DNA from 3 places in the Romboutsia sp. 1001713B170131_170501_G6 genome. Region 3 is predicted to be linked to each of the others. Evidence: riboswitches for the same ligand, from Rfam matches in the RefSeq annotation. Region 3 holds a riboswitch; each other region holds the start of a gene.

What was found. Region 3 has a riboswitch for cobalamin ahead of I4U89_RS03895 (energy-coupling factor ABC transporter permease). Riboswitches for the same ligand answer to the same signal wherever they lie in the genome.
Region 1: another riboswitch for cobalamin. It lies ahead of I4U89_RS14790 (cobyric acid synthase); the one in region 3 lies ahead of I4U89_RS03895 (energy-coupling factor ABC transporter permease).
Region 2: another riboswitch for cobalamin. It lies ahead of I4U89_RS11360 (BMP family lipoprotein); the one in region 3 lies ahead of I4U89_RS03895 (energy-coupling factor ABC transporter permease).

The regions. Positions count from the first base shown of each region.
Region 1 covers NZ_JADPFC010000014.1:1,640-12,527, forward strand. The annotation lists gene hemL (glutamate-1-semialdehyde 2,1-aminomutase) at 1-1,088, shown strand, start outside; gene cobT (nicotinate-nucleotide--dimethylbenzimidazole phosphoribosyltransferase) at 1,257-2,303, shown strand; gene cobU (bifunctional adenosylcobinamide kinase/adenosylcobinamide-phosphate guanylyltransferase) at 2,326-2,886, shown strand; gene cobS (adenosylcobinamide-GDP ribazoletransferase) at 2,889-3,647, shown strand; gene I4U89_RS14785 (histidine phosphatase family protein) at 3,670-4,278, shown strand; cobalamin riboswitch at 4,283-4,457, shown strand; gene I4U89_RS14790 (cobyric acid synthase) at 4,853-6,400, shown strand; gene I4U89_RS14795 (cobyrinate a,c-diamide synthase) at 6,422-7,810, shown strand; gene cbiB (adenosylcobinamide-phosphate synthase CbiB) at 7,812-8,756, shown strand; gene I4U89_RS14805 (pyridoxal phosphate-dependent aminotransferase) at 8,765-9,835, shown strand; gene I4U89_RS14810 (GHMP family kinase ATP-binding protein) at 9,837-10,736, shown strand; gene I4U89_RS14815 (cobalt-precorrin-8 methylmutase) at 10,712-10,888, shown strand, end outside.
Region 2 covers NZ_JADPFC010000005.1:1,761-12,648, reverse strand. The annotation lists gene I4U89_RS11385 (peptidylprolyl isomerase) at 1-327, opposite strand, end outside; gene I4U89_RS11380 (AAA family ATPase) at 466-1,059, opposite strand; gene I4U89_RS11375 (patatin-like phospholipase family protein) at 1,209-1,958, opposite strand; gene I4U89_RS11370 (M18 family aminopeptidase) at 1,975-3,273, opposite strand; gene I4U89_RS11365 (ATP-dependent helicase) at 3,513-5,735, opposite strand; gene I4U89_RS11360 (BMP family lipoprotein) at 6,025-7,047, opposite strand; cobalamin riboswitch at 7,535-7,715, opposite strand; gene I4U89_RS11355 (VWA domain-containing protein) at 7,852-9,624, opposite strand; gene I4U89_RS11350 (AAA family ATPase) at 9,639-10,571, opposite strand; gene I4U89_RS11345 (aminopeptidase) at 10,825-10,888, opposite strand, start outside.
Region 3 covers NZ_JADPFC010000001.1:780,459-791,346, reverse strand. The annotation lists gene I4U89_RS03945 (AraC family transcriptional regulator) at 1-80, shown strand, start outside; gene I4U89_RS03940 (hypothetical protein) at 740-2,158, opposite strand; gene I4U89_RS03935 (sigma-70 family RNA polymerase sigma factor) at 2,160-2,696, opposite strand; gene I4U89_RS03930 (GntR family transcriptional regulator) at 2,859-3,248, shown strand; gene I4U89_RS03925 (DUF1648 domain-containing protein) at 3,241-4,335, shown strand; gene I4U89_RS03920 (CPBP family intramembrane glutamic endopeptidase) at 4,502-5,398, shown strand; gene I4U89_RS15795 (hypothetical protein) at 5,464-5,595, opposite strand; gene I4U89_RS03915 (hypothetical protein) at 5,645-6,187, opposite strand; gene I4U89_RS03910 (ABC-2 transporter permease) at 6,198-6,839, opposite strand; gene I4U89_RS03905 (ABC transporter ATP-binding protein) at 6,841-7,668, opposite strand; gene I4U89_RS03900 (GntR family transcriptional regulator) at 7,670-8,044, opposite strand; cobalamin riboswitch at 8,242-8,420, shown strand; gene I4U89_RS03895 (energy-coupling factor ABC transporter permease) at 8,749-9,477, shown strand; gene I4U89_RS03890 (energy-coupling factor ABC transporter substrate-binding protein) at 9,461-9,760, shown strand; gene cbiQ (cobalt ECF transporter T component CbiQ) at 9,761-10,441, shown strand; gene I4U89_RS03880 (energy-coupling factor ABC transporter ATP-binding protein) at 10,451-10,888, shown strand, end outside.

The DNA.
Region 1 (10,888 bases), on a different contig from region 3:
CAAAAGAAATAGTAGAGGGAATTGAAGAAGTTGTATCTAGAGGAACTAGCTATGGAGTTCCAACAGCTATAGAAGTTGAAATGGCTAAGATAATAGTAGAAGCATATCCAGCTATAGATCAAGTACGTATGGTAAATTCAGGGACTGAGGCAACTATGAGTGCACTAAGAGTAGCTAGAGGATTCACAAAAAGAAATAAAATATTAAAGTTTGAAGGATGTTATCATGGACATTCGGATGCTTTATTAGTTAAGTCTGGTTCAGGAACAATAACATATGGAGTTCCAACTAGTCCTGGAGTTCCATCTGATGTAGTTAAAGATACATTAGTTTGTAGATACAACGATTTAGATGCAGTAAGGGAAATATTTAAAACTCAAGGACATGAAATAGCTGCTGTAATAGTTGAAACAGTAGCAGGAAACATGGGTGTAGTTCCAGGTAAGCAAGAGTTCTTACAATTATTAAGAGATATAACTAAAGAATATGGAAGTGTTTTAATATTTGATGAAGTTATAACAGGATTTAGATTAAATTATAGTAGTTCTGTTGGATATTTCGGAATAAAGCCAGACATGGTATGCTTTGGTAAAATAATAGGAGCAGGGCTTCCTGTTGGTGCTTATGGTGGAACTAAAGAAATAATGAGTATGGTTTCTCCAGTTGGACCAGTATATCAAGCAGGTACATTATCAGGAAATCCACTAGCTATGTATATGGGTAAAAAGAACTTAGAAATATTAAGAGATAATCCTCAAATCTACAAAGAACTAGAAGAAAAAGCTATAAGATTAGAAGAAGGATTAAAATCTAATATAGAAAAATTAGGTCTTAACTATACAGTTAATAGAGCTGGTTCATTAGTTTGTTTATTCTTTACACATGGGCCAATAGAAAACTATGATGATGTTACAAGATGTGATGTTCCTAAGTTTAATAAGTATTTTGAAGAGTTATTAAAAAGAGGAATTCTTTTAGCTCCTACACAGTTTGAAGCCATGTTCTTATCAAATGCTCATACTAATGAAGACATAGATTATACTATAAATGCTAGTTATGAAGCATTAAAAATAGCTCATAATCTTTAAAATTAAATATAAGCTTTGATAAAATTTACTATATAGGATGAAGGATATATATATACTATGTAGAATAGTTTATTTATATGTAAAATATGTATGAATTTTGGAGAGGCTTTCACTAAACCTAGCCTTATTGGCTAGGTAAATTATTTTCAAAGAAACGAGATGATATATATGAATTCACTAGATTATGTATTAAATAATATAGATTCGCTAGACAGGGAATCTATGGATGAAGCTAAAAAAAGATTAGATAGACTTATAAAGCCAGTTGGAAGTTTGGGTAAGATGGAAGAAATTTGTATGCAATTAGCTGGTATATATAGAAAAAAAGATCTTGATACATCTAAAAAAGTTATTATAGCATTTGCTGGAGATCATGGTGTTTATGAAGAAGGTGTAGCTCCAGATCCTCAAAATATAACTTATCTTCAATTCCCGAACTTTACAAAAGGGTTAAATGGAGTAGGAGTTATAAGTAAATTTGTAGGAGCAGATGTAATAGCTATAGATGTTGGTATAAATTGCGACCATAAACTAGATGGTGTGATTGATAAAAAGATAAGAAAATCTACATCTAATATGGCTAAGGGACCTGCAATGAGTAGAGATGAAGCTATAAAATCCATAGAAATAGGGATAGAAGCAGCAAATGAGTGCATAGATAATGGTTATACGCTTATAGGAATAGGTGAAATGGGTATATGTAACACTACTCCAAGTAGTGCTATAATATCTGTAATAGATGGATGTGATCCAGCAGAAGTTACAGGAATGGGAGCAGGACTTAAGAAAGATAGAATAAAGCATAAAGCTGATACTATAAGGAAAGCTATAGAATTAAACAAACCAAATAGAGAAGATGCTATAGATATATTATCAAAGGTTGGTGGATTTGAGATAGGTTCTATGGCAGGAGTAATATTAGCATGTAGTGCTAGAAATGTTCCTGTTGTATTAGATGGATTTATATCTTATGCAGCTGCTCTTTTAGCCTATACTATAAATCCAAAAACTAGGGAATATATGATAGCATCTCATACATCAGCAGAGCCAGGTACACAAAAAGCACTAGATATGCTAAACTTAAGTACTGTATTAAATATGGATATGAGATTAGGAGAAGGTAGTGGTGCAGCACTTGCATTTAATATAATTGAAGCATCAAATTATACATATACAAATATGGCAACATTTGACGAGATAGACATGGGAAGATAGAAAAAGCAATAAGGAGAAAAGTATGAGCAAAGTTATACTAGTAACTGGTGGAGCAAGATCAGGAAAAAGTAGTTTTGCAGAACAATTATGTAAAGATAGAAATAACAATACTGCATATATTGCAACATCAATACCCTTTGATGATGAGATGAAAGATAGGGTAAAAAAACATAAGGAAAGTAGACCACAAAATTGGAAAACATATGAAATATACAAGGATATATATTCTATAATTGAGGATATATCCAAATCTCACAAAACAGTTATATTAGATTGTGTAACTTTATTAGTGAATAATTTGATGTTCACACATGATATAGATATTGAAAATGCAACACAAGATGAGATAAATGAATTAGAAAAGTACATAAAAGAGCAAGTTAATAAACTGATAGAAGAGATAAGAAAAACCGAACTTTATTTTGTTGCTGTTACTAATGAATTAGGAATGGCAGTAGTTCCTGCTAATAAACTTAGTAGAGTATATACGGATATAGTAGGTAGAATAAATCAACAAATAGCAGCTCAAAGTGACGAAGTCTATTTTGTAGTTAGTTCAATACCTATGAAAATTAAAGGATAGCTATGAAAAGATTTATATCAATACTTCAGTTTATGACTAGAATTCCAATAAATATAGATGTAGGATTTGATGATGAATTTCATAAAACTATAACATATTTTCCACTAGTAGGGTTTGTATTAGGTATTTTATTATTTATAATTGGTGCTGTATCAAACATATTATTTGATCCATTTATAACATCAATATTAGTAACCTTAGGTTCTGTTATATTGACAGGGGGATTACATATTGATGGACTAGGAGATACATTTGATGCTATATATAGTTATAGGGATAAGGAAAAAATGCTAGAAATAATGAAAGATTCAAGACTTGGGACAAATTCATTATTAGCTATAGTATTTTTAATTTTACTTAAGATAGGCTTTATATATAGCTTAATAAACAATAATTTAATGTGGACTGTAATATTTATGCCTGTTATAGGTAGACTTGGAGTAATAAGATTAACTTACAAAACTGTTTCACCAAGAGAAAAAGGAATGGGAAACTTATTTATAGGTAAGGCTACTACATCAATGTTTTTAACTGCTATATTATATACAATGGCATTAATTATAATAGTAGCTAAGTTTATATTTAAATCATCAATAACATTACCTATACTGGTATCTATAATAGTTGTTATTTTATTTAATCAATTATTCAAAAATCATATATACAAAAAAATTGATGGAGTTACAGGAGATATATTAGGGTGTAGTATAGAACTTGGAGAAGTTATATATTTACTTTACATATATCTTATAATAGGGTAACCTTAAAAGAGGTGATACTATAATGACTAAATTAATTTTAGTAAGACATGCATTGACTATAGATAATCAAAGTAAAAGATTATCAGGTCATATAGACAGTGTAGTTAGTGAATTTGGAATTAAGCAAATAGAGAAATTAACCAAATATTTAGATGGTATACATATAGATAAGATATACACAACAACATCTTCAAGAACAAAAGATACTGTAAGAGATGTTGCAAAGAAAAAAGGGATAGAAATAATAGAAAAAGAAACATTGAAAGAAATTAGTTTTGGGGATTTTGAGGGGATTACTTTTGATGACATAAAAAAGAATTATCCAGAAGAATTTAACTCTATGATAGAAAAAGGATATGAGTATAGATATCCAAATGGTGAAAGTCTTATTGACTCATTTATAAGAGTATCAAATGAGATTAAAGAAATCATAAGTATGGATAAAGACAAAACAATACTTATATGTTCTCATGGTGGAACTATAAGGAATATAATAAGTTATTTAATATCAGGAAGCCACAAATACCATTGGAATTTTAAAATAGATAATGCATCAGTAAGTATTCTAGAAGTAGAAGATGGATTTGCAGTCATAGATAGCCTAAATAACACAAATTTTATAAATAATTAAAATCAAATAGTATATTAACTTAGGTTCTACAAGATTAATAGGGAAAAAGGTTAGAAGCCTTTGCAGCCCCCGCTACTGTAATATTGACGAAACTACAATTTGCCACTGTCCTTTGGATGGGAAGGAGTAGGAGTAGGATGAAATTGAGCCAGGATACCTGCCTAAATTAATTAATTATAAAATCTCCGGGGTGAGGGATTTTTATTCAGATAAAATATAGCTATCGCTTTTAAAGTATGTACCTATAGGCAAACATCAGAGTATATGCATATTAGTAGATAAATTATACTTTATTAAAACTTAAATTATAAAAAATTTATTATGAAATCTACATATTAATCATAAATATTTTAAGTATATTTTAGATTATTACAATAGGATTTAGTATGATATAGTTTAAGCATATAATGAAGATTAAATAGTTATATTTTATTACATGCTATATTGTTTAATATGTTACAACACATATGAGACAGGTATATATCATTAGCATTAGAATAAAAGCCTTAACTCTTAAGAGTTAAGGCTTTTTTGATTATAAGGAAATCAAATTAAGTGATATAAGGAGAATCTTATGGGAAAAAAGATAATGTTACAAGGTACAGCATCAAATGTTGGTAAAAGTATATTAACAGCTGGTTTATGTAGGATTTTCAAACAAGATGGATATAGTGTGGCACCATTTAAATCTCAGAATATGGCGTTAAACTCTTTTATAACAAAAGAAGGTTTAGAAATGGGAAGAGCACAAGTATTTCAGGCAGAAGCTTGTGGAATAGAACCAATTGCTGATATGAATCCAATACTTCTAAAACCATCAGGCAATCATAGATGTCAAGTTATAGTAAGAGGAAAAGTTAAAGATGATATATCATCATCAGAATACCATGATTATAAACCAATACTTGCTAAAGAACTAAAAACTATATTTAATCAATTTAGTGAGAACTATGATGTGGTTGTTATGGAGGGGGCAGGTAGTACAGCAGAAATAAACTTAAGGGAACATGATATTGCTAACATGGGTATGGCAGAGATCGCAGATGCTCCTGTAATAATAGTGGGGGATATCGATAGAGGTGGAGTTTTCGCATCACTAGCAGGTACGATGCTTTTATTAAGTGAAGAGGAAAGAAAAAGAGTTAAAGGTGTAATAATAAATAAATTTAGAGGAAGAAAAGAGCTTTTATATGATGGCATAAAAATGCTTGAAGAAATAATAAAGGTTCCTGTTCTAGGAGTAGTGCCTTATAGTGATATAAAAATAGAAGATGAAGACAGTGTAACAACTAGATTTAAAACTAAAATGAAAAAAAGTGATATACATATAGAAATAATTAGAACGCCCCATATGTCTAATTTCACAGATTTTAATATATTTGAGACTCAAGAAGATGTAAGTATTAGATATGTAGATCATGGAGAGGCTCTTTCAAATCCAGATATGATAATACTTCCTGGAAGTAAAAGTACTATAGATGACCTTAAGTATATAAGAGAAAGTGGTCTAGAGGAGCAAATAAAAGATTTACATAAAAAAGGAAAGTTAGTATTTGGGATATGTGGTGGATATCAAATGTTAGGGAAGAAATTAAAAGACCCATATCATGTAGAAGGACAAATTGAAGAAATAAATGGGATAGGACTTTTAGATATAGAAACTACATTTGAAAAAGAAAAAACAACTACACAAGTGGATGCCACTATATGTAAACATTTAAATGGATATATGTCAAATCTATCAGGAATGAAAGTAAAAGGTTATGAAATTCATATGGGGATAAGTGATATAGGCAAAGAGGTAGAGCATTTAAATATAATAAATAATAAACTAGGAGAAGATGTTAATTATTTAGAAGGTAGTGTAAATAAAGAAGGTAATGTAGTAGGAACTTATTTACATGGAATATTTGATGAGATAGATTTTACTAGAGCTTTATTAAATAATATCAGAGAAGAAAAATGTCTTGAAAGAATAGATACTAAAGTAACTTCTTTTGAAGCTTTTAAGCAAAAGGAATATGATAGATTGGCTGATTTACTAAGAGAACATTTAGATATAGAGAAGATATATAAAATAATGGAAGAACATGAAGAAGAAATACAAATGATACAAAAATAAAATGATGGTTAGGTGAAATATATGAAAAAAATCTTAATCGCAGGAACTAATAGTGGAGTAGGAAAAACAACAATATCTTTAGGTATAATGCAAGCACTTACAAAAAGAAGTATGAAAGTTCAACCATATAAAGTTGGACCTGATTATATAGATCCATCATACCATACATTTATAACAGGTAGAGATTCAAGAAATCTAGATTCATATATGTTAGATGATGAAAAAATTAAGTATGTATTTAATTCTGCATCTAAAGATGCAGATATATCAGTGATTGAAGGTGTTATGGGTCTTTATGATGGAATAGGAATCGATTTAGATAATTGTACAAGCTCTCATACATCGAAGATACTAAAAGCACCAGTTATACTAGTTATAAATGGAAGAGCCATGGCAGCATCTAGTGCAGCTATGGTACTTGGATACAAGGAACTTGATAAAGATGTAAATATAAAAGGTGTAATAGTAAATAACGTAAAAACTAAGACTCACTACGAAATAATTAAAAAAGCAATTGAAACATATTGTGGGATAGAGGTCTTAGGATACTTCCCACCTAATGATGAATTTTCATTGGAGTCAAGACACTTGGGTTTAGTTCCAAGCGTAGAAATTGATTCACTAAAAAATAAATTTAGTAATTTAGCAGATGAAATAGAAAAATATATAAATATAGATAGAATAATAGAAATTGCTGAAACAGAAGAAGTTAGTAGCAGTTTTAATTTAAAAGATTTTATAAAGGAAAATAAGATTGAAGATAAAACAATAGCTATAGCTTATGATAAAGCATTTAATTTTTACTACAAAGAAAATATAGAATTATTAAAAGAACTAGGGCTAAATATAAAATACTTTAGTCCACTAGAAGATGAAAAAGTACCACAATCAGATTACATATATATAGGTGGAGGATTTCCAGAAATATTTGCAAAAGAAATAGAATCAAATAAAAGTATGAGAAGTTCTATAAAAGAAGCTCATACAAATAAAATTCCTATATATGCTGAATGTGGTGGGCTCATGTATCTAGGGGAAAAACTAATAGACCAAAATAATAGTGAATACGATATGGTAGGAATATTTAGTGGAGTTAGCAAGATGACAAAATCATTAAAGAGATTTGGATATTGTTATGGAGAGTCTAAAATAGATACAATTTTATCTAAAAAAGGTGAGGTTATAAAAGGACATGAATTCCACCATTCTATATTTGAAACTAATGAGGAATGTGCTTATACAATGAGAAAAGAAAGAGACAAGAAAGTAGTGGATGAATGGGAAGGTGGATATAGCAAAGATAAAACTTTAGCAACATATTTACATACTCATTTTTACAATAACTTAGATTGTATAAAAAATTTCTTAAATAGTGGATGTAAAGACTATTTAGAAAGAGGAAACAATTAATATGAATATATTATCTATTTATATAGGATACATAATAGATTTAATAGTAGGAGATCCATATTCATTTCCTCACCCGGTTAGATATATTGGTAAATTAATAAAGAAAACTGAAAGTATAATAAGAAAAAAAGCTAAGAGTGATAAAGATTTAAAAATAGGCGGATTTTTCTTATGGCTTATAGTAGTAGGTATAACGTATTTAGTTACGTATTTAATAATAAAAATAAGTAGCTTTATACCAGGAGGTTTTTTAGTAGCAAATTCAATATTAATATATACAACGTTAGCTACTAAATGTTTAAAAGATGAGGCAGTCAAAATATACAATGTATTAAAAACAGGAGACATAGAAAGGGCAAGAATACAAGTATCTTATATAGTAGGAAGAGACACTACTCAACTAAATGAAGGTGAGATAATTAGGGCCACTGTGGAAACTGTTGCTGAAAATACTGTAGATGGAATAATTGCGCCTATGTTTTATGCATTTATAGGAGGAGCTCCTCTTGCTATGGCATATAAAGCAGTCAATACTTTAGACTCAACAGTAGGATATAAAAATGATAAGTATAAAGACTTAGGATTTGCATCAGCTAAGATTGACGATATAGCTAACTTTATACCAGCTAGGATATCTGTATTACTTATGTCTATAGGAAGCTTATTAGTAGGTCATAACTGTAAAGAAGCTTTAAAAATAGGTATAAGAGATAGAAAAAATCACAAAAGTCCAAACTGTGCTTATGCTGAGGGTGCTGTTGCAGGGGCTTTAGGAGTACAGTTAGGTGGTACGAATGTTTATTTTGGAAAAGCTGTCTATAAGCCTACAATAGGAGATAAACATAGAGAAATAGAAGTAGAAGATATAGTTAGAACAAATAAAATAATGTATGCTTCATCTATAACTTCAATGATTGTATTTACAATAATATTTATATTACTATAGGGGGATTTATGAAAGATTTAGGACATGGAGCTAATGTAGAGCAAATAGCAAAAACTTATAATATAGACCCAAAAGAAATAATAGATTTTAGTTCTAATGTAAATCCAGAGGTCATAAAGGATTTAGACAAGTATATACTAGAAGGATTAAAAGAAAGTAGAAGTTATCCAGATATAAATTACACCAATTTAAGAAAAAATATAGGTGATTATCTAAATATTAAAAGTGAATATATAATACCTGGAAATGGTGCTACAGAATTAATCTATTTATTAATGAAAGTTATAGGTAAAAGGCTGGCGATATTAAATCCTACATTCTCAGAATATAGAAGAAGTGCAAAATTAAATGGATTAGAAGTTATAGATTTAAATCTAAATGAAGAAAATCAATTTTTAATAGATATAGATGTAATTAAAAATAATTTAGATAAGTTTGATAGCTTATTTATATGTAATCCTAATAACCCAAATGGTAAGGCTCAGGAGTTAAATGAGTTACTAAACATATTGAAACAAAATAATAAACTTTTAATAGTTGATGAAACCTTTATGGAATTTGCGGGAAATGAAGAAAATTATAGTTTAGTAAAAAACATAAAAAACTATGATAATTTATTTATAATCAAAGCGGCAACTAAATTCTTTGGAATGCCTGGACTAAGATTGGGATATGGGATTACGAGTAATAAAGATATAATAAATAAAATTTATCATTATAAAGAACCTTGGACTATAAATGCATTTGCAGATACTTTATCTAAGTATATATTTAAGGATAAAGAGTACATAGAAAATAGTAAAAGTTATTATATCCAAGAGCGAGAGTATATGTTAAAAGAGTTAAGAAGTATAGAAAATATATCAGTTTATGATACTGATACAAATTTTCTATTAATTAAACTGAACAATAGAAGGGCAAATGAAATAAAAGTCGAATTATTAAGAAGAAGCAAAATTCTTATCAGAGATGCATCGAATTTTATCGGATTAGATGATAGATATATAAGAGTTGCAATTAAATCTCATGATGATAATAAAACGCTTATAGAGAACATGAAAAACTTATTAGGTGATTAGCATGAAATATTATGGATTTTGTCCAGCATCATGTGGAGAATTTGTACAAGGTATGGTAGATGGAGAAGAATATCTTAGTTCATATGCTATAGATATGTATTCAGTAGCAATGGTTGAAGAAAAGCTAGGAGAAGTAAGTGTAGGGCCTAGTAAATCTAGAAAAGCTATAGAAGCTGTTTTTGAAAAATTTAACTTGCCTATCAAAGATAGTAAAAATATTTCTTTAAGTATAAAAAGTGATATACCAATAGGTAAAGGTATGGCTAGTTCAACAGCAGATATAGGAGCTACTATAGTAGCTACTCTAGATTTGATAGGAAAAAATTTAACTAGTGAAGAAATATCTAAGCTTGCATCTACTATAGAACCAACAGATTCTACATACATAGAAAGTAATTGTATATTTAATCCACTTAGTGGAGAAATAGTAAAAAATCTAGGAAGTATAAAGGATTGTAGAGTAGTAATCTTAGAGCCTAACAAGACACTAGATACTATAAAAATAAGAAGTAACCCAAACTATAGAAATATAAAACTAAAAAATCAAGATATTATAAAAGAATCATTTTATCTTTTAGAAGAAGGTATAAAAAATAATGATTTAAGTAGTGTTGGAAAAGCATGTACTTTAAGTGCTTTAGCTAATGAAAATATAGACCCAAAAGAAGGGTTAAAAGATATAATAAATATTTCTCAAAATTATGGTGCCTATGGTGTAAACATCGCTCATAGTGGAACTGTAATAGGTATTATCATAGACAATTATATGAATGATAATAAACTCATAGATATTTTAAAAACAAATAAAATACATAAAACATACAATAAAATTTATACTCTAGATATTATAGACGGAGGAATTAGGAGGGAACTACCATGGAATATATCAAAAATCCTATGATGATAGAAGAAAAAAGTTTCATAATGATACAAGAAATAATAGATGAAATAAGACCAGGATATGAGTACAAAAATGAAGTAGAAGAAAAAATAATAAAGCGTTGTATACATACAACAGCAGACTTTGAATATTTAGATATATTAAAAATATCA
Region 2 (10,888 bases), on a different contig from region 3:
AAATTGTGATCCAGCTGAGTTTGGAGCCATAGTTCTAGCCATAGATAATACTCCAGCTTCATGCTTTAAGTTATTAGTGAATCCATTTCCTCTGAATTCTCCCTTTATAGAGTATCCTGGTCCACCCATTCCATTTCCATTAGGGCATCCACCTTGTATCATAAACCCTTCTATTACTCTATGGAATCCTACTCCGTTGTAGAATCCTTGATTTACTAATGTTACAAAGTTTTTAACTGTGTTAGGAGCTATATTTGGATATAATTCAGCTACTATTTTCTTTCCATTTTCCATTTCTATAGTTACTATTGGGTTTTTAGTTTCCATTATTTTAATTCCTTTCTTCTTATCTTTATGTATTTTCTATTTATTATTATATACTAACTTTGAAATAATTCTCTACATATTTGAATTATAAAATAATTATTTTTGTATAAGTAAAATAAGCTACTATATAATAGTAGCTTATTTTTCCTCTCCATCTAACTGTGGAGTATCTTGATATTTTATATCTAATAACTCTAATATTTGCTTAGATCTTTCTTTTGTAGATCCTTTAACTTCTATGAAGTTTACATTCTCAGCTTTTAAGAAACTTAATATAGCTTCATCTATTTTAAGAGCGATTTCTTCATCTTGCCATCTTACACCATCTTGTACATATCCAAACTCTCTTGGCACATATATTATAGTGTCATAGTTTTGTATATCTTCTATTGCTAGACAGTATAAATCTTTAAGTATTTGTATTTCTTTTTTACTTCTTTCCTTATTCCCTAACATAAATCTTCCATATATGTAAGGTACGAAAGTAGCATAGTCTGTTAGAGCGTAATCAAATGTTGATAACTCATCTTCTATTCTCTTTTGCCCTAAGTATATTCCGTATTGTTCAGATATAGTCTCTATCATACCCTTATCTTTTAGATAATCCGTTGAGTATTCTAAAGCATATCCTACATTTAATCCTGCTATTTTCATTTCAACGTATAGGTGTTGTATTAATGTAGTTTTACCACATCTAGGCCCACCTAAAACTGCTATTCTCTTAGTTGCCATTATTTATATCAACTCCATAATTTATATTCTTTTTAAGGAACTTTTATATTATACTAATATTTAGCAGTTTATTCAATGTTTTTGATACAATTCTATATATTTACATAGAAATGTTCATATTTTAATATTTACTTATTATAAGAAATTTTTTATATGTGCATAGAAAAATTTTTTCCTATTTCATATCCTTCATTGTATATTTTTTTACAAAATTCTTTTTCAAATCTTAATGTAGCATTTTTTTCAAAAGGTTTTTTAGGCTTTATTATAAAAATATTGTCTTCACCAAATTTATCGCTTATTTCTGCAGGTAGTTCATATTCTGTATGTGTATCTATTATTATTATTTTATCTAAATCTTGTTCTACTAATGGCTGTATTAATGTATTATTAACTAATCCTCCATCAAGATTAAATCCATCATATAATCCTTCACTTACATCTTTCATAAACTGCTGTCCTAGTGGTAAAGTTGCTTTTGGGTTACATGGTAATAAAGAACTATACTTAACACTTTCTAAAGCTTTAGACTTATCTACATTTTTTATGTTTATTACATTTTCATTTAGATTTTTATTTTTTATTTCTATATAATTAACATAAAAGTCTATTTTAGCTTCTTTGCTTGCTTCTAAAGTTTTTAGTCCTTCTATCACATAAGAATTATCCACAGTATTATCTATTATTTTGATATCGTTTGCAGGGTTTATTTCTATATTTGTCCACATATCCTCTAACTTTTCAACATTTCCTGTGAATATATAATATCCATTAATTGCTCCTATAGATGTTCCCGACATTGCACTAAAGTCTAACCCTCTGTCATAAAGAGCCTTTATAACTCCTGCTTGATAAGCTCCTTTAGCTCCTCCTCCAGAAAGGCATAATCCTATTTTCATCTGTCTCATCTCCTATTTATATTTCATAAAATTTATTAAATGTCTTATATATACTATAATGATCTTTTACACTTCCTAATTCTCTTATAGAGTGCATTGCAAGTATTGGTGAACCTACATCAACAGATGGTATATCTATATGTGTTGATGAAATTGGCCCTATAGTACTTCCTCCTCTTTCATCTGATCTATTTACAAATTCTTGATACTTAACATTAGCCTCTTTGCATATAGCTTTGTATATAGACATCGATTGGGCATCACTTGTATATGCTTGATTTGCATTTATCTTTATAACTGGTCCTTTGCCCATTACTGGTTTGTTTGTTGGGTCATGCTTTTCTCCTAAGTTTGGATGCACTGCATGTGCTAAATCAGCTGATATAATAAATGAAGAATATAATGCTGTAAAGAATTCTTCTCTTGATTTACCTAAAGATATACATATTCTTTCTAGTATGTTTAATAACATATTAGAGTCTGCACCTTGTTTAGTAGAGCTTCCTACTTCTTCATTATCAAATGCAGCTACTACATTTACGCCATTTTTACCATTAGCATTTATAAGTGCATGTAAACTAGCATGTACCATTGACAAATTATCTAATCTACTTGTTGATATAAACTCCTCATTAGGACCCATTAAAGAACCTTTTTCATATTCATATAAGAATAAATCAAAGTCTACTATCTCTTCTTTATTTATTTCTAGTGACTTACTTATTTCATTTAATAAGAAGTTATCTTTTTCCAAACTTTCATTTATAAGACCTACTAAAGGTAACATATCCTTTTGCTTATTTAGTGCATATCCATCATTTACCCCTTTATTTAAATGAATAGCTGCATTTGGTATTATACATATTGGTTTATTTATATTTACCATTTTTTCTACTGGCTTTAATATACTTTCTCCATTTAATACAACTCTTCCAGCTATGGCTAAAGGTCTATCTAACCAAGTATTTAATATTGGTCCCCCATAGCATTCAGTATTTAATTTTAAGTATGTACCTTCAGAACACATTTCAGCATTTGGCTTTATTCTAAATGTAGGTGAATCAGTATGAGAACCTATTATTCTAAATCCTTCTTTTTCTATGTTATTAGAGTTAACCTCAAAGGCTATTATTGCAGAAGAATTTTTTGTTACATAATACTTCCCATTTGCCTCTATGTTCCATATATCATCTAATTTTAATTCTTTAAAGTTATTATCCTCTAAAAGCTTTATAGATGTTTCTACTGCTTGAAATGATGTTGGACTTTTATAAATAAAATCTATTAAATCTTTAGCAAATCTCTTTTGTTCCATTTTGTAGCCTCCCTAGTAAATGTAAATTTGTGTATTTCTACATTATAAATATATTATAATACTAATTTTACCAATCTTAAACAGAGTATTTTAATCTTTAAAGTAAAGATTTACTATATTTACATTTATCATTAGCTTAGTGAGTTCTAATGTATTATATAGTTAACCTTAAGTTTTCTAGCTGTATATTATTTACATAAAAATAAAGGATATATAAATATACCCTTTATTTTTATTTACTATAATACATCTAATGTTGTGTATTCTTTATTTATTTTTTTAATTCCTTGTTCTTTAAATGCTATTGTAACATCAGAACCCATCATACCAACAACAGTTCCTTCTCCAAATTTTGGATGATGTACTTTTGCTCCTAGCTTTATATCGTCTATATCAGTTTCTTTTTTAGTATCTTTTATAGTTGCATTTACTTTTTTGGCAACTGTAGACTTATTCATATTGTTCATATATTTTTGTTTATACTTATCTAATACATTGTAATTAGCCTTTGAATAAGTTAATTCTTTTTCTACTTTGTTAAGTTTCTCGATACATTGTTCTGGTAATTCTTCCATAAATCTAGATGCTATTGATGGGTTGGTCTTTCCATATAAAGTTCTTCTTTGAGTTAATGTCATATAAAGAACTTCTTTTGCTCTTGTTATACCAACATAGCAAAGTCTTCTTTCTTCTTCTATATCTGAATCACTCATTGACCTTACTGCTCTAGATATTGGGAATAATCCTTCTTCCATACCAATTAAGAATACCACAGGAAACTCTAATCCTTTTGATGTGTGTATAGTCATTAATGATACTTTTTCTATCTCTTCATCTTCACTAGATTCAGATGAAAGTGCAACACCTGTTAAGAATGTTTGTAAATCTTTTTCTTCGCTACTTTGCTCAAATTCTAATGCTATAGATATAAACTCTTTTAGGTTATCGATTCTATCTTGAGCTTCTTCACTTTTGTCCTTAGATAGCTCATCTATATACCCTGTAGTCTCTAATACTTTTTCTATAAGCTTACTTACAGGATATACTTCTTTTATGGTTCTAAGAGTTCCTATTGTATCGACAAATCCATTTATGCTATTTTTAGCCTTAGTTGATATATCTGAATTTGTATCTATGTCTATTAGTACAGAGTACATACTCTCTTGCTTTAAACTAGCTCTATCTTCTATTTTTTCTATAGTTCTAAGACCTATACCTCTTCTAGGTACGTTTATTATTCTTTTTAAAGATATATCATCTTGAGGGTTTTGTATAACCTTTAAGTATGCTAGTAAATCTTTTATTTCTTTTCTTTCATAGAATTTTGTTCCACCATATATGTTATATGGTATTTGACTTCTATTAAGTGCATCCTCTACTGGACGAGCTTGAGCATTTGCTCTATAAAGTACAGCAAAATCTTTATAAGTTCTACCTTGCTCTCTTGCTATTTTAGCTATCATATCTGCAACGAAATCAGACTCACTTATTTCATTTTCAGATAGTTGTATCTTTATTAGTTCTCCTTCTTTTTTCTCACTCCAAAGTTTCTTTCTTTTTCTTTCTATATTATTAGATATAACAGTGTTTGCTGCGTCTAGTATAACCTGAGTAGATCTATAGTTTTGTTCTAGCTTAACAACATGAACATCATCGTAGTCTCTTTCAAACTCAAGTATATTTCTTATATCAGCACCTCTCCATCCATATATACTTTGGTCATCATCTCCAACAACACATATATTTTGATGTTCTCTTGCTAATAATTTTATTAATTCATATTGAGCTTTACTTGTATCTTGATACTCATCTACCATTATATATTTAAATCTGCTTCTATAAAATTCTAAAACTTCTTCTTCAGATTTTAAAAGTTCTACTGTCTTATATATTAAATCATCAAAATCTAGGGCACTATTTCTTTTTAAACGATCTTGATATAGTGCATATACATCTGCAATCTTACTCATTCTATTATCGTGTCTATGCATATCTTTAAATTGTGCTGGGCTATACAGCTTATCTTTAGCCCCTGATATTGTACTTATTATTACTTTAGGTTCAAATACTTTATCACTTAAATTTAATTCTTTTAAACAGTCCTTTACTAAGGTAACTTGGTCAGCACTATCATATATAACAAAACTTCTATTGTATCCGATTCTATTTATATCTTTTCTTAGTATACGTACACAGCAAGAGTGGAAAGTACTTATCCACATTTCCTTTGTATCCGTTCCTAAAGTTTCTTCTACTCTCTCTCTCATTTCATTAGCAGCTTTATTTGTAAATGTTATTGCTAATATATTTGGTGCTTGTACACCTTTATCTTCTATAAGATGTGCTATTCTTGTTGTTAAAACTCTAGTCTTCCCTGACCCAGCTCCAGCTAGTATAAGTACCGGTCCTTCTGTTTTTTCTACAGCTTCTCTCTGGGCAGGATTTAATGTATCTAAATTCATAATTTTCCTCCTGTCGCTATTCCTATAACTATATTTTAATCTATAATAAATATTTATTCAAACTTTAAATCAATCCTATATTTTGATAATCTCCATAATCTAATCATTCTAAAATAGATATTATAAAAATATAATTTATTTATTAAGTGAACTTATACTATATCATACTTTATATTATCCTTGTATTTTATTTAAAATAAATAGGCTATCTAAAAATAATAATTCTTACAAATTATGCTTTCTTAAGTTGCAAGTTATTATTTTAAATAGCCATTTTATATCTTATGTATTATTTTACTTCTAATTTTCCTTCTATTATATCTTCTGCTTTTTTATTAACATAATCAATTATTTCTTTAGGTACATTCTTACCAGTACTTGGTGCTATTCCAACTGCCTCTTCTTTTAATCCATAAACTACGGCTTTCCCACCTTCTAATTTTCCTTCTTTTATCTTTGATATTGTATCAAAAACACCAATATCAACTCTTTTCATAGCTGAAGTTATTACATTGTCAGGAGCTAGATTATTTTGGTCCATGTCTACTCCTATAGCATATTTATCTTTTTCTTTAGCTGACTCTATTGCACCAGTTCCAACACCACCTGCAGCTGAAAATATTACATCTACTTTATTATTATACATTTGATTAGCTATAGATTTACCTAAGCTAGCATCATCAAAGGAATTTGCATATTGAGATAAATACTCTGCATCTTTATTTTCCGATTTTACTCCAGCTTTAAATCCCTCTTCAAATCTAGTTATATTTGGTATTTCCATACCACCTATAAATCCAACTTTATTAGTTTCGCTCATCTTAGCTGCTATTATGCCTACTAAATATGCCGCTTCTCTTTCATCAAAAGTCATACATATCATATTGTCTGGTATTTCTTGTCCTTCTTCTTCATAATTATGATCAATTATTACAAACTTTCTATCTGGATAAAGCTTTGCTGCATTTAACATTGGTTCTGCTGTTGTATACCCCACACCTATAATTACATCACGTTCTTGGTCTATAAAGGTTTCTATATTAGGTGCATAATCTGCATCTTGGTTGGATTCTAAGTATGAGCCATCTATGCCTAGTTCTGATTTTGCTTTTTCTAGTCCTTCTAATGATGATTGATTAAAGCTTTGGTCATTAGCCCCTCCTTCTCCAAGCACTATTCCTACAGAAAACTTTTCTTCACCACCTTTAGAATTTTTATCCTCTTCTTTTGAATCATTGCTACACCCAACCATACCTAGTGACATGATTCCCACTATTATTGTAGATATTAATCTCTTCTTTAACTTTAACATATACTAAATCTCCCCCTGATAAATTATGTTTACATTTAAATTGTATTATATGTCTTTACACATGTAAACTATTTATGTTAAATAAAAAATTCACTTCACTTATGATTCATGTGTTTTTTTAAATATTTATTATATTTTCATACCAATTAATGTATTTTATCAGTGTGAATTATCGACAGCTTTATCCTTAATATCAAATTATTATATATAAAAAATAAGCCCTTAAATATAATAAGGGCTTTTTAAGCATAAAGCTTTAGATATAAAATTTATATTAAATTTAGGCTTAAGGCAAATTAATTTTTAAGACTTATACATTATAAATCTCTTTTAAATGCATACTATATCATACATCTTAATCTTATATACTTTTTTTATATAAAACTTTAGATTTTTTACAATTAAAAAGCCTAATCCATAGGGATTAGACTTTATCTACATAAATAACTATATAAGTAGCTTAAAGACATTCTCCATCCCCGAAGAAATCACTTAATATTATTAGGCAGGTCTCCTGACTTAGCTTCATTTTACTCTTTCTCCTTCCCGTAATCTAATATTACAGTGGTTATAGAAATTTCATCAGCATTACAGTAGCGGGGGCTGTAGAGGATTTTAACCTCTTTCCCTATTAATCTTCTTTTAAGAACCTATAATATATATTTTTTTCTATATTACATTATATTCGTTATATATTTTTATATTCCTTTTATTTTTTTAAATTTTTTCTTATTATTAACTTATTTAATCTTGTCTATATATAATTATATTCTATACGTACTTTTATATTCACTTTTATTTTATTTAATTTCTTATTATCTTCTTTAAATACATGGAAACCACATCAGAGAATCTTTGAATGTCTTTAGTATATATAAAGTCCTTACCATATATGATTTTTTCTATTTCTAAATCTATTTCATTTCCTGTAAATACTCCTAGCACCATTATTCCCTTTTGCCTAGCTTTTCTTACTTCTGATGCAGTATCCTTTGCTCCAACCATACCTTTGTAAGACATTTCTCCTCTTATACTTCTTTCTCTATCTTTGCCTATCTTTACATCATTTGGCCTTCCATCACTTAATACAATTAATATTTTATTTTCTTCTTCTCTTTCTAATAAACCTTCACAAATAGATTTTATAGCTAGTCCATCTCTATTATTACCAGCACAAAAATATTCAAATATATTCTCGTTATTGGTTATTTTATCTTCATAATCTCTAAATCTTTTTAGTATAGTGTAATCCATAAGACTTGAAAACCCCATAACTCTATTTGGTATACCAACTTTAGTTAAGGCTGTTGATATTATATATGCTTGTATAGCTACATTAGCTTGGTTCCTAGTTTGAGACCCACTAGAATCTAAAAGTATATCTATTACATATCTACCCTTTTCATTTTCAATATCTTTATAGAAAATTTTGTTATTATTACTTCTAGTTGCTCTCCATGCTCTATTTGCATATATGGTTCCACTATCACAAAAAATTCTACCTTTCTCATTTTCTTCTACTAATATTTTCAATAGAGTTTCCTTTAATTTTAATATATTTCTTTTATATATTTTTATGTTTTCTCTAAATTTACGAGTATTATTTTCTTTTTGTCTAGTCGCATATTTAATCTGGGCTATATTACTACATTCACTTCTTAATACGCCATCAGTAAAATGTACTCTACATCCCTCATGAACTCCTCTACAACTTTTACTTTCTATTTTTTTTAATTCTAAATCACTTATATATGATTTTCCATAATAATGCTCTATTTTTTTATATATTTTATCTAAGGTTTCTTCATCAACGTATAAAATATTATTAGAACTATGTTTTGAACCTTCAATATCAACTTCTCCTACACTTTCGATTAGCATAGATGATGATATCTCACTTATTTGATTTTCTATAGTTTCACTGTATTCATTATTATAAAGTTCTTCATACATAAAATCTGAAAATGTGTCAAAATCTATATCTGAATTTACTACTCTTTCATTTTCATAGTTTTCATTATCATATTTATTTGAAGTATCGTTAAAATAACTTATATAAATTTCATCTATTTCTCTAAGTATTTTAACTATATTCTCATTAAGATTAATTCTATTTATTTTATTTACTATCCTTCTACTTTGTCCGTCTATAGCTGGATGTTTTCCCATCCTTTCTAAGACTAAAAAGTATTTTATTTTTTGTAAAATATCTTCATTATGTATTTTACTAAAACTTGATAAAATATCTTTGTAAGCATTTAATCTTATATCTTCAATACCTGGTCTTTCCTTTATAATCTTTTCTTCAACTAACCTATCTAATGTTATATGCAATAAATCAGATATAACATCAATATCATATCCCATTTTAGCTCTACTTAATAAATATTTTTTTACTAAACTCCAATCTATGTATTTATGTCTTCCTCCTGCCATAGTAGCAAAATACAAGGTAATATCCTTAGATGAATATTCATTGTTAGATATTTGAATATCATCACTATAATCTCCTGCTACAGTCCAAGATAGATTGCTAATTCTATTTTCAAATTCATAATCCCCATATACCCATTTCATAATTATTTCCTACTTTAATATGTATTTATTTTAGGGAATATATCTTTAGTTTCCCATTTATCTGGTATTCTAGTCTTTATAATATCTCCTACAATCTCTTTCTCATATATATCAAATGTTTTACTTGTTACTCCCATATTAACCGCTAACGATGGTTTTAACCCTCTTCTAATAGCCTTTAGTGACCCTATTAATCCTCTCAAATCTACTGATTTACTAGATATTTCTCCATTTTGTGATTTTAATTGTAAGTCTAAGAATATACCTCCAAATTGGATCAATTTTTCTTCATCTGCATCTTCAAATTCTTTTTTTAATATCAACATTAATTTTTCCTCTTCCACAGCAGGTATATCTATTACCATAAATCTAGAAACTAATGCCTCATTTAATTCTTTTGTTCCTGCATATTCATAGTTCATAGTTCCTATAAACCTTGTAGCATCATGAAGATTTATTCTTTCATATCCAGGTACATCTATTACTCTTCTGTAATCTAATGCTGAATGTAGTACTGCGATTGCATCATTTTTAGCCATATTTATTTCATCAAATACACCAAATCCACCATTTATAGCACATTCATATACTGAACCTCTTCTTAGCTTAACTTCATTATCTATAAATGTATCCGTACCTATTAAAGTTGTACTATCTGTATTTATATGGAAGGATGTATTCCATTGAGGTCTTCCAAATAGCTCTGATAAATTATCTGCTAGTAGGTTTTTTCCTGTCGCCTTTGGGCCAGATAATAGTATATTTTCTCCTTCTAATATAGCTGATATAGCCATATTCCATATATCTTTTCCATAAAAATATTTAGTTGACTCTGATATCCTATACTTAAGACTATCCTCTATTTTATAAAATTCTTTAAACTTTATTGCATCATTTATTAATTTTTCATCTACACCTTGGTTTAATAAACTTACTATTATACCCATAGTCAGCCCCCTTGTCTTCGTTATATACTATAATATTAGCATATAATCTATAATCCGATATAATATTTTATACTTACACTATATTATTAATTTATCTTATATTTGCTTAAATACCTTGTTTTTAAATACTTTGACTATTTTTTAAGTTAAATTACTTAATATATAAATCATCTCAATCCTCTCTTAGAACGAAATAAAATTTTATAAAAAATAAGAGGCTTAGAATATAACCTAAACCTCTACCTGCTTTTATTTATAATTCGTACTTACATAAAATTTCATCTATAAACTTTCCATTTTCATAGAACAGCTCTCCA
Region 3 (10,888 bases):
CTAATAATAAATTATTTTACAAGCTTTTTAGAAAAAAATTCAATTGTACTCCTAAGGAGATAAGGAAAAAATTGATATAGTTTAAAAAGTATTATCATAGTACTATGATAATACTTTTTTTGGCTTTTAATAATAAAGGCGAATATTGTAGATACCTTTTTTTATTATATATCATTCTTTAATCCTACTAGGTAATTACTACATTTCTCTATTATTATACTTACTACAGATTCATCTAGCTCTATTAATATTTTACAACTTTATTCTGTACTTATTCTAATAGATACTTTATTTAAATATCTATAGTTTACAAGTTCAAATATTATGTTAACATTATTTTTACTATTTTACGCTTTTTTATTATTCCTTGATAGGATACTTCACTCATTATATTTTACTTTATTTAGATTATTAATTATCTATATAATATATACAAAAATTCCACGTTATTTTTTATAAGATAGTTTAATGTTCATATTTTGTAGACTCACTTCTATACTCTTTCTTATACTGAGTTTGATAAATCTATAGATGCAATTTATCAAGTGGACAATGAAGTTGATAAAATCATTCTATCATATTTGACTTATGAAGGTAATAAATACTATATAAATTTATATTTAAATAATTATGTGAATTTCCCAAGAAATATTTTCTGAATATTTTTGTAATTATACTTATTTAATCTAAAAAGACAGAGTATACACCCCGTCTTTTTAAAATTTATAGAGTTATTTTTCTAATCATTTAACTTTATTACCCAAGGTCCATTTACTGTATAATTAGATGGTGATATATTAAATTCTATACCTCTAGGTTTATTTATATCTTTGTTAATCATATATATATTAATATTTCCATACATTCCATCCTTTATGGCATCTTGTGATGAGCTAACAAAATTAAATTTAAATCCACCTAATATACTCGATATAGGACCTATACTTATATAGTTCATCTTCACATTATTATCTTTGTTATCTGGATAAGCAACCTTTATATTATAAATATCTTCTTTATTTATTATTTTCCTTTCCACACTCTCTATTATTACTTTGCTATTTTTAGATGTTAACTCATTACTTTTATCTTTGATGTCTATAGTTTTATTAATTTCTAACTTTTCATTAACTTTTAGTTTTGGTAATTTTACATTTGTGCTTTTAAGCTTTTGTTCCTCTCTATTAATATTTATATCGATATTACTTACCTCTATCCTATAAGGCCTTTGTAATTCTTTAGTGTTAAATTTAAATTTATTGTTACTAATCCCTTCTAGTACATATTCCCCTTCTATCTTTTTCCCATTATCATCTATTAAATATATACCGCTACCTATGTTTTTGTTTACATCATTCCCATAGTTGTATACTTCAAAATGCATATTTTCATTTTTAGGTATCGCCATAAAATCTACATATAAATTATCATTTTCTTTAGTAGTTAAAGCACTTAGTGTTATATCATTTTTAGTGTCTTTTGCTATATTTTTATTATATTCTTCAACTGATTTTGCTTCTACTAAGTCTATATCAAATTCAACTTTAGTTATATTATCATTTTTATCTTTTAATTTTATGATGTATTTAACCTTATCATTTTTATCGTACTTATTATTAAGATATGTTCCTGTATGCTTTGTCCAAGTATTTTCATCTAATTTTGTATAAGTGTCCTTCATTATATCTTTGTTGTTTACCATTAATCCACTTTTAATATATTCAAATCCTTTTATATTTTTTGCAGTTTCATTTATTATTATATTTTTTTCTTGTGCATCTATATAAAAGCTATCTATTGTTATATTTCCATCACCTACTTTTTTAGTTATAGGTTCTTTTAGGATATATACAGCTTCTTCACTTTTTATTATTTTTCCACTAGAAATATCGTATTTATATAAATGGTCTACTAATGCTCTTATTGTAGGAGTTCCTATTATTAATATTAATGATATAGATGCTATTAAAGTTCTTATTTTTTTATTTTTGTATTTTTTAAGATTGGATTTTCCTATTTTATCATAGGTTTTTTTCTTTATATTTTCTATATCTTTTTTATCTAATTTTATAGCTTCATTGAAATCATCAAATTTAAAGTCTAATTTATCTATATTCTCAATACCTTCAATTAATTTTTGTGTATACTTATCTTTCATATTAATACCTCCTCTCTAATATTTCTTTTATTTGTAATCTACATCTATATAATCTATTTTCTACTGATGCCTTTGTAGTTTTATATTTTTTTGCTATATCATCATTCTTATAATACATAAAATATTTAAGATAAAAGTAGGTTTTATCAGGTTCTTTAAAACCATTTATAACTTTTATTATTTCCTCACTGCTTTCTTTATCAAGTACTATATGTTCTGCACTTATATCATTTGGTATATCTTTTTCTAAATTATTATGTAGCTTACTTTTTTCTAATCTTCTTTTATAGTCTAGTGCTAAATATTTAGTTTTCATATATATAAATTTACTAAAATCTCCTCTTTTTTCATCAAATTCATTTATACTTTCCCACACCTTATAAAATACATCACTTACGCACTCTTCTACTTCTTCTTTACCATAAAGTCCTATTATTTTATTTACTAAAAAATAAACCTTACTACTATAAGTATAAATTATATAATCTAGACCTTTTGGGTCTTTTCTTTTTATTTTCTTAATCATTCTTTTTTCCATATATATCCTCCCCTATATACTATATACTACGTCTAATATTTTTAAAATCTCTTAAACTTTTTTAATAAATTGTATTAAATAAATTTATTTTAGTTGTAACATTTTACATATCTGTTATATAATATATATAACAGATAGAATTTATAGATTAGGAGGTGCAATATGCTTTTAGATTTAGATTTTAATAGCGAGGTTCCTATATATACCCAAATAAGGGAACAAATAATAAAATCAATTGCTAGTGGTGATTTAAAAATAAATGAATCACTTCCATCTGTCAGAAATATGGCTAGTGAAATTGGAGTTAATCTACACACAGTAAATAAAGCATATAATTTACTAAAGGATGAGGGTTACATAAATATAGATAGAAGAAAAGGAGCTGTTGTAAATTCCCTTCCTCTACAGAAAAATGATGCTAATTACAATAATATAAAATCAAATTTAGATTTATTAGTAGCTCAAAGTTATCTTTTAGGTATCTCTCGTGAGGAATTTTTAGAGTATAGTATCAAATTATTTGATAAATATGAGGTGAAAGACTATGAATAATACTTTGGCTTTAATTATTAATTTACCTATTTTAGCGTTAGTATATGTACTTACTTATTTTACACAAGCTTTAAGTGGTAAAAGACAATTTTATGGAGTTAGTCTAAATAGTGATTATTTTACTAAAGATGAATTTAAGAGATTAGATAAGAGGTTTAAAAGTTTATTGACTCTTGGATTTATAGTATCTGTTATACTTTGCTTATTTATGATATATGTTCTTAAAAACTATGTGGGATCTTCTATAGTTCCAATACTAGGATTTGCTATATATGAATTTGTCATATATATAGATGTCTATAACAAAGTAAAGGCTTTAAAAAGAAAGTTAGCCTCAACTGTTAATGATATAGAATTAGAAAGAACTAATATTATATTAGATACTGATTTTTTAAATGAAAAAGATAGAATCATAAAAAGATACTCTATATTATACACTATACCTCTAATTATAGTTTTTATTGTTGGTATTTATACTTTAACTAAATACAACTCTATTCCTGATACAATTCCTATCCACTGGGGATTTAATGGAAAGGCCGATGGTTTTACTAAAAAATCATTTATGAGTGTATTTGGAATGATAAGTATGCAAGTTGGTTTATCAGTTATAATATATATCTCTGCTGTTTATTCTTTAAAATCTCGTGCAAAGCTGTCTAGCAAAGATTTTGAAAATAGTAAAAAAGCAAACCTTAGGTTTTTAAATCAAAGTGGTATAGCATTTTTAATATTAAATGCCCTTACTCAAATTTTATTTATAAATATGATAATAGCTATAGCTCAATCTGGTGATATAAATCAGGCTATAATGATAGTTTGTACTATATTAATTATACTATCATCTATATACCTAACTTATATATACTATAAATCACCAGTTAAATCTAAGGACGCTGTATATTCTATTGATGATGAAGATGATTTATGGATATGGGGTACTTTTTACAATAATCCTAATGACCCATCATTATTTGTCTACAAAAGATTTGGTGCTGGATGGACTATAAATATTGGTCATTTAAAAGGTAAAATACTTTTTATATTTCCATTTATAATGATATTCATTGCACTGCTTTCATTATAGTAAATAGCTTTAAGGATATAATATATCCTTAAAGCCTTATCATAATTAACAGTTCACTAAAATAATTTATAAAATTAGCATAACTTAATCTAACCTACAATAAAATTTATATGCTATTATCACCTAGTAAAATTTATAAAATAATAATTATAAAGGGGTTTTTTAAATGAAAAAAGTAAATATATTCTTGTTAATAACATTTCTACTTACTTGGTCAATAACATTTATAATATTTAAAACAGGAGGCTTAATTGGATCTTTTGCATATATTGGTTTAATACTTTGTATGATGATGCCTTCTTTGTCTGTATTAATTACAACTCTAATCACAAAATCTAGTTTCAAAGAAATTTGGATAAAACCAAACTTTAAGAAAAATATAAAATACTACCTTATAGGATATTTCTCACCTGTAATTTTAATTATACTAGGTGCAGTTTTATACTTTATAATATTTCCATCTCATCTTGATTTAAGTATGAATACTGGTTTATCAAATCTTAAGCTTCAGTTACAATCACTAGGTCAAGTAGTTCCAAGTGACTCAGAGCTTAAATCTACTATGATTATCCAATTATTTGTCGGTATTTTATTATCACCTATATTAAACTTTATTCCTTGTCTTGGTGAAGAGTTAGGTTGGAGAGGATATTTACTACCTAAATTAGCAGAAAATAATAGTTATTTTAAATCTAGTTTAATATGTAGTATTATTTGGGGTATATGGCATGCTCCTATGATAGCTATGGGACACAATTACGGTACAGGATATATAGGTGCTCCATTTTTAGGAATATTTGCTATGATTTTATTTTGTATAGCAACTGGTTCTATATTTAATTATATAGCTATAAAAACCAAAAGCTGTATCCCAGCTATATTTGCTCATGGTAGTTTAAATGGTTTTGCATCAGCTAGTGTTATATTTTTAAATGTACCTTCTCCTAATATGTTTATAGGCCCCGTTCCTACTGGTATTATTGGGGGATTCTTCTTTATAGTAGTAGGTGTTATATGCTTATTAAAAACTAAAAAATTAGATATTCAAAAAGAAACTATTTAAAATTATATTAAATAAATTAATTAAGCTTATATATGTAAAAAATAGCTACCTAATAAAGGTAGCTATTAAATATTTTTATTTATGTATATTTTTAAAGCTTTTATTCCTAAAAATAATGCATATATAAGCATTATCCATAACACCAAACATATAATCATAGGTATAATACCAATAAGCATCATAGAAAAGTTATTCATAAAACACCATCCTTTTAAATACTTTTTATTAGTATAACCTACTCTTTTTTTAATACTCCTCTAAGAATAAAGTTTTACTTCCACCTTCACTTCCGCTTCCTATCATAAGTGAATTTTGTGAAGTTCTAAATTTATAAAAACTTACATTGTAGTTTATTATAGGATTTTTTATATTAAATACCTTTTCATCTAAACTAAGTCCCTTTGGTATCTTAAATACTATATCTTCACTTTCACCTGCTTCTATACCCATCTTATGATCTTCTTCAAACCAATCTTCTTCACGACCTACAATTCTTACATCACTTGGAGTTACTCCATTAAATTTTTCCATAAATTCTTCTGTATGATCAAATGAAAGCTCCATATCATACAGACTAGCTATATCTTTTGTGTTATTAGTTATCTTTATAGTTAATATATGGCTATATTTATCTTCTTTATAATTTTTAAATTCTATTTTTAGTCTTTCTTCAAAATCATCATCATAAGAGTAATCATTTATATCCTTAACATAAAATACACTAAATCCTATTAAAAGTATTATAGGTATTAATACTATAGTACTTGCCTTTATAAACTTTTTATTCATATTGTCCCCCTTAAAGTGCTACTTCTTTTTTATTGTATATTTTAGTAGATATATACATAGATACTATATAAATAACTACACAAACGCCACTTATAATAAGTAACTTAGGATCACTTATAATTAAATTTTCTTGTCCCTCTATATGTATATCAGCTCTTGGCTTTAGTGTTATATATAAGCTAGATACAAGTATAATACCCATTACTAAATTTATAGGTATATAAGATTTTTTGTATCCATATTTAAACATTATAGGAAATGATACAGATACTAGTATAAGTAATATATTTAAAATACTTAACATTGTTTGAGTGTACATTAAATCTATATAAAATATATGTTTTAATATTTTTGAATAAAAATAAGTAAATAATATAGATAATACTATAATTAATGTAGATACTATATACTTACTATACACTATATCTCCTTTATCTATTGGCATACTATTAAAAAAGTACTCACAATTATTAGCTTCATCTAAGTAAAAACTTCTGAATATAAATATATAGCTTAAAAACAATGGTATAGCTACACTAGATAATCCCATTAATATAGATGAAAATATAAAAAGTCCTGCTACTAACTTTATAATAGTTTTAGCATCTGTCATAAAACATGCCCTTAAATCTTTTTTTATAATGTTAATCATTTTAATCTCTCCCCATAAAATATATAATATCTTCTATCGTTGCTATACTTATATTGTTTGTCATATCATATCCATTTTCTATAAATAGGCCTTGACTATAATAATTATTATCTTCTCTTTTTATAAAATCTATATTACTATCATCTAATTCTTTTTTACTTCCCTTTATTACCTTGTAATTTTCTTTTATATATTCACTACTTTCGCTTAATACTAATTTCCCATTTTTTATAAGTGTTATATAATCTGCACATTGTTCTAAATCAGTTAATATATGTGTTGAAAATATAGCACATTTATCTCCACTTTCTAATTCTTCTTGAATTATATTTATCATTTCTTTTCTAAATATTGGATCAAGCCCACTACTTGGCTCATCAAGCACTAATAACTTAGCATTATGACTTAGCGCATTTGCTAGCATTAGCTTTATACTTTGCCCTTTTGATAAGTTTCTTATTTTAGTGTTTTTATCTATATTAAATTTCTCTAAGTAATTATTAAATTTATTATTATCAAAGTTTTTATAGAAACTTTTAACTATATTTTTAAAATCTTTAACCTTAAGATGTTCATAAAAATATAATTCATCATATACAAATCCTACTTCTTCTTTAAATTTTTTTAAGTTTTTTCTTATATCTTCTCCCATATAATATATATTTCCACTATCCACATTTAGTAAATTCATTATTAGTTTTATAATAGTAGTTTTTCCACTACCATTGTGACCCATAAGCCCCATAATATATCCCTTTTTTAATTCAAAAGATATATCTTCTAGCTTAAATTTACCAAAGTCTTTACTCACCTTTTCTAGTCTTAACATATTACTCCCCCTCGTATAGACTCTCTAATATTTCTATTAATTCACTTTTTGATAAACCCATCATTTTAGATAGATTTATAGATTCTTCTAATTTTTCTTCTATTTCTCTTATTTTAGCTTCATACACTAGTTCTTTATTAAAAGAAGATACATAACATCCTTTACCTGGTACGGTGTTTATAAGCCCTAGTTTTTCTAATTCTTCATAAGCTCTTTTAGTAGTTATAAAACTTATCCCTAAATCTTTAGCTAATGCTCTTATGGATGGTAGAGCTTTTCCTTCTTCTAAAGTACCATTTAATATGTTTTTCTTTATATGATTTACTATTTGCATATATATAGGTAGGTCAGAAGTATTTGAAATTATTATGTTCATTTTATCTCCTTTCTGTATAATATGTATATACTGTATATATACATATTATACAGTTAGTTTATACTTAGTCAATAAATTTTGAATAAATATTATTTTTTAATCTAGATGTTTTAAGGTTTAATTAAAATTTTTAATTTTTTTTGAAAAAAATAGAGGAATATAATAAAAGTTGTAGTATTATATAAACATGTGATAAATTAAAAATTTGTATTTTAGGTTTTTTTATAAAATTAATAGGGAAAGAGGTTAAATTCCTCTGCAGCCCCCGCTACTGTAAAGCTGATGAAACTTTCAAAAACCACTGTAATTTTTTACGGGAAGGGAAAGTAGTAAGATGAAGCTAAGCCAGGAGACCTGCCTATAATACTCAAATTATATTCTTCGGGGTGAAGGAAAATAATAAAAAATAATACCTTATTTTTAATAAACATAGGTATTAATTAAAAAGTTATTTTAATCCTAATCCAATGATTAGGATTTTTTAATTCGTAATGAACTCTATTTAATTTTAAATATGTAGTTTTAAATCACTTAATTTTAAGTGTCTTAACTATATATCTAATCAATTGATCTAATTTTAAATTATGAATAATATGAATTTTAAACACCAAGTTAAAACAAATCAAATTTCGTCTTTACCCATTATATACTTATCTTAATTTGTCACATAAAAATTTAATAAACTTTGAAAGTGAGGTATAAAGATGAATTTTTTACCACTATCGTTAGTAGCAGGTGTGCTACTTATCATTTTAAACCCAGTAAGTGCTAGTGCTATGCATATTATGGAGGGTTATTTACCCGCAAAATGGTCTATACTTTGGACAATAGTATTTATTCCATTTTTCATATATGGGTTAAAATCTATTAATACCATAGTAAAACAAGATCCTAAAAAGAAGGTTTTATTAGCCTTAGCAGGGGCTTTTGTATTTGTGTTATCAGCACTAAAAATACCGTCTTTAACAGGTAGTTGTTCACATCCTACAGGAGTAGGACTTGGTGCAATATTATTTGGACCAGCTGTTATGGCAGTAATAGGAACAATAGCTTTATTATTCCAAGCATTATTACTTGCACATGGAGGATTAACTACTTTAGGTGCTAATGCATTTTCAATGGCAATAGTTGGACCAATAGTATCCTATTTAATATTTAAATTTTGCAGAAAAAGAAATGTAAGTATTGGTATGAGTGTATTTTTAGCAGCAGCCTTAGGCGATTTGGCTACATATACAATAACAGCAACTCAATTGGCACTAGCCTTCCCTGACCCTAGTGGAGGAGTTATGATGTCTTTAGTTAAGTTTTTAGGAGTATTTTTCACGACTCAAATACCAATAGCTATAGCAGAAGGATTATTAACTACTTTAGTATATAACTTAATAACACAAAATGAAGAAGGAGTTGAAATTAATGAGTACAAATTCTAAAACTAAAAACAAACTTAGAAATAAAAATTTAATATTATTAGCTTTAACCATAATACTTATAATAACTCCTTTATTATTAAATTCATCAGCTGAATATGGTGGTGCTGATGGAGAGGCAGAGGGCCTAATAACAGAGATAAATCCGGATTATAAACCTTGGTTTAGTAGCTTATACGAGCCACCTAGTGGAGAAATAGAGAGCTTACTATTCTCTACACAAGCAGCTATAGGAGCTGGATTTATAGGCTACTATCTAGGAAGAAAAAAAGGTGAAAAAAAATAAATGCTTGAAATTGACAAGTGTGCATATACAAATGCTTTAAGAAATACTAATCCTATGGTTAAATTAATTATTAGCTTTATAGCTTTAACTCTTTCTGTAATTACAAACAATGTAATACTCCATTTGTTGATAATGTTGATAGTAAGTATTTTAATCATTTTTCTAGCAAAAGTTAATATTAAACTATATATAAAATGTTTAAAGATACCTATATATTTTTTAATTATAGGAACTATACTTAATATGATTAATATATCCTTAGAAAATCAAAGCTTTATATTTAATATCAAAGTTTTTAACTTATATATAGGAATAACTTTATTTTCAATTGAAAGCTCTCTATATATATTACTAAGGGCTATAAGTTCAGTTATATCTATTTATTTTTTAATACTTACTACACCATTTAATCAATTAATAATTATATTAAAAAAATTACATATCCCAGATACATTAGTAGAACTTATGGTTTTGACATATAGATTCATATTCATATTTTTAGAAGAAATAAAGGATATTTATAAATCTCAAGAATTAAGATTTGGTTATATAAATCTAAAAAATTCTTATAACTCAACTGCTCTACTTATAAAAATCTTATTCTTTAGAATGATGAGAAAATATGAAGATATGAGTATAACCTTAGATATGAAGTTGTATGATGGGAAATTTCATATATAGGAGAATATCATGTTTAAGGTAAATAATTTAACATACAAATATGAAAAAGAAAATAAAGCAATAAACAATATAAGTCTAGATTTTTCAAAAGGAAATATGATCGGGATAATTGGAGCTAATGGTTCTGGTAAGTCTACTTTGTTTATGAATCTAGTAGGTATATTAAAGCCTTCTGAAGGAAATATATTTTATAATAATAAAGAGCTTTCTTATAAAAAGAAAGATTTGTACAATTTAAGAAAAGAAGTAGGTATAGTATTTCAAGATCCAGATAAGCAAATATTTTATTCAAGAGTATATGATGATGTTGCTTTTTCACTAAGAAATATAGGTGTACCCGAAGATAGAATAAAGGAAAAAGTAAAAAATGCATTAAAATTAGTCAATGCTTTAGATCTAATAGATAAACCAGTACACTTTTTAAGTTATGGTCAGAAAAAAAGAGTA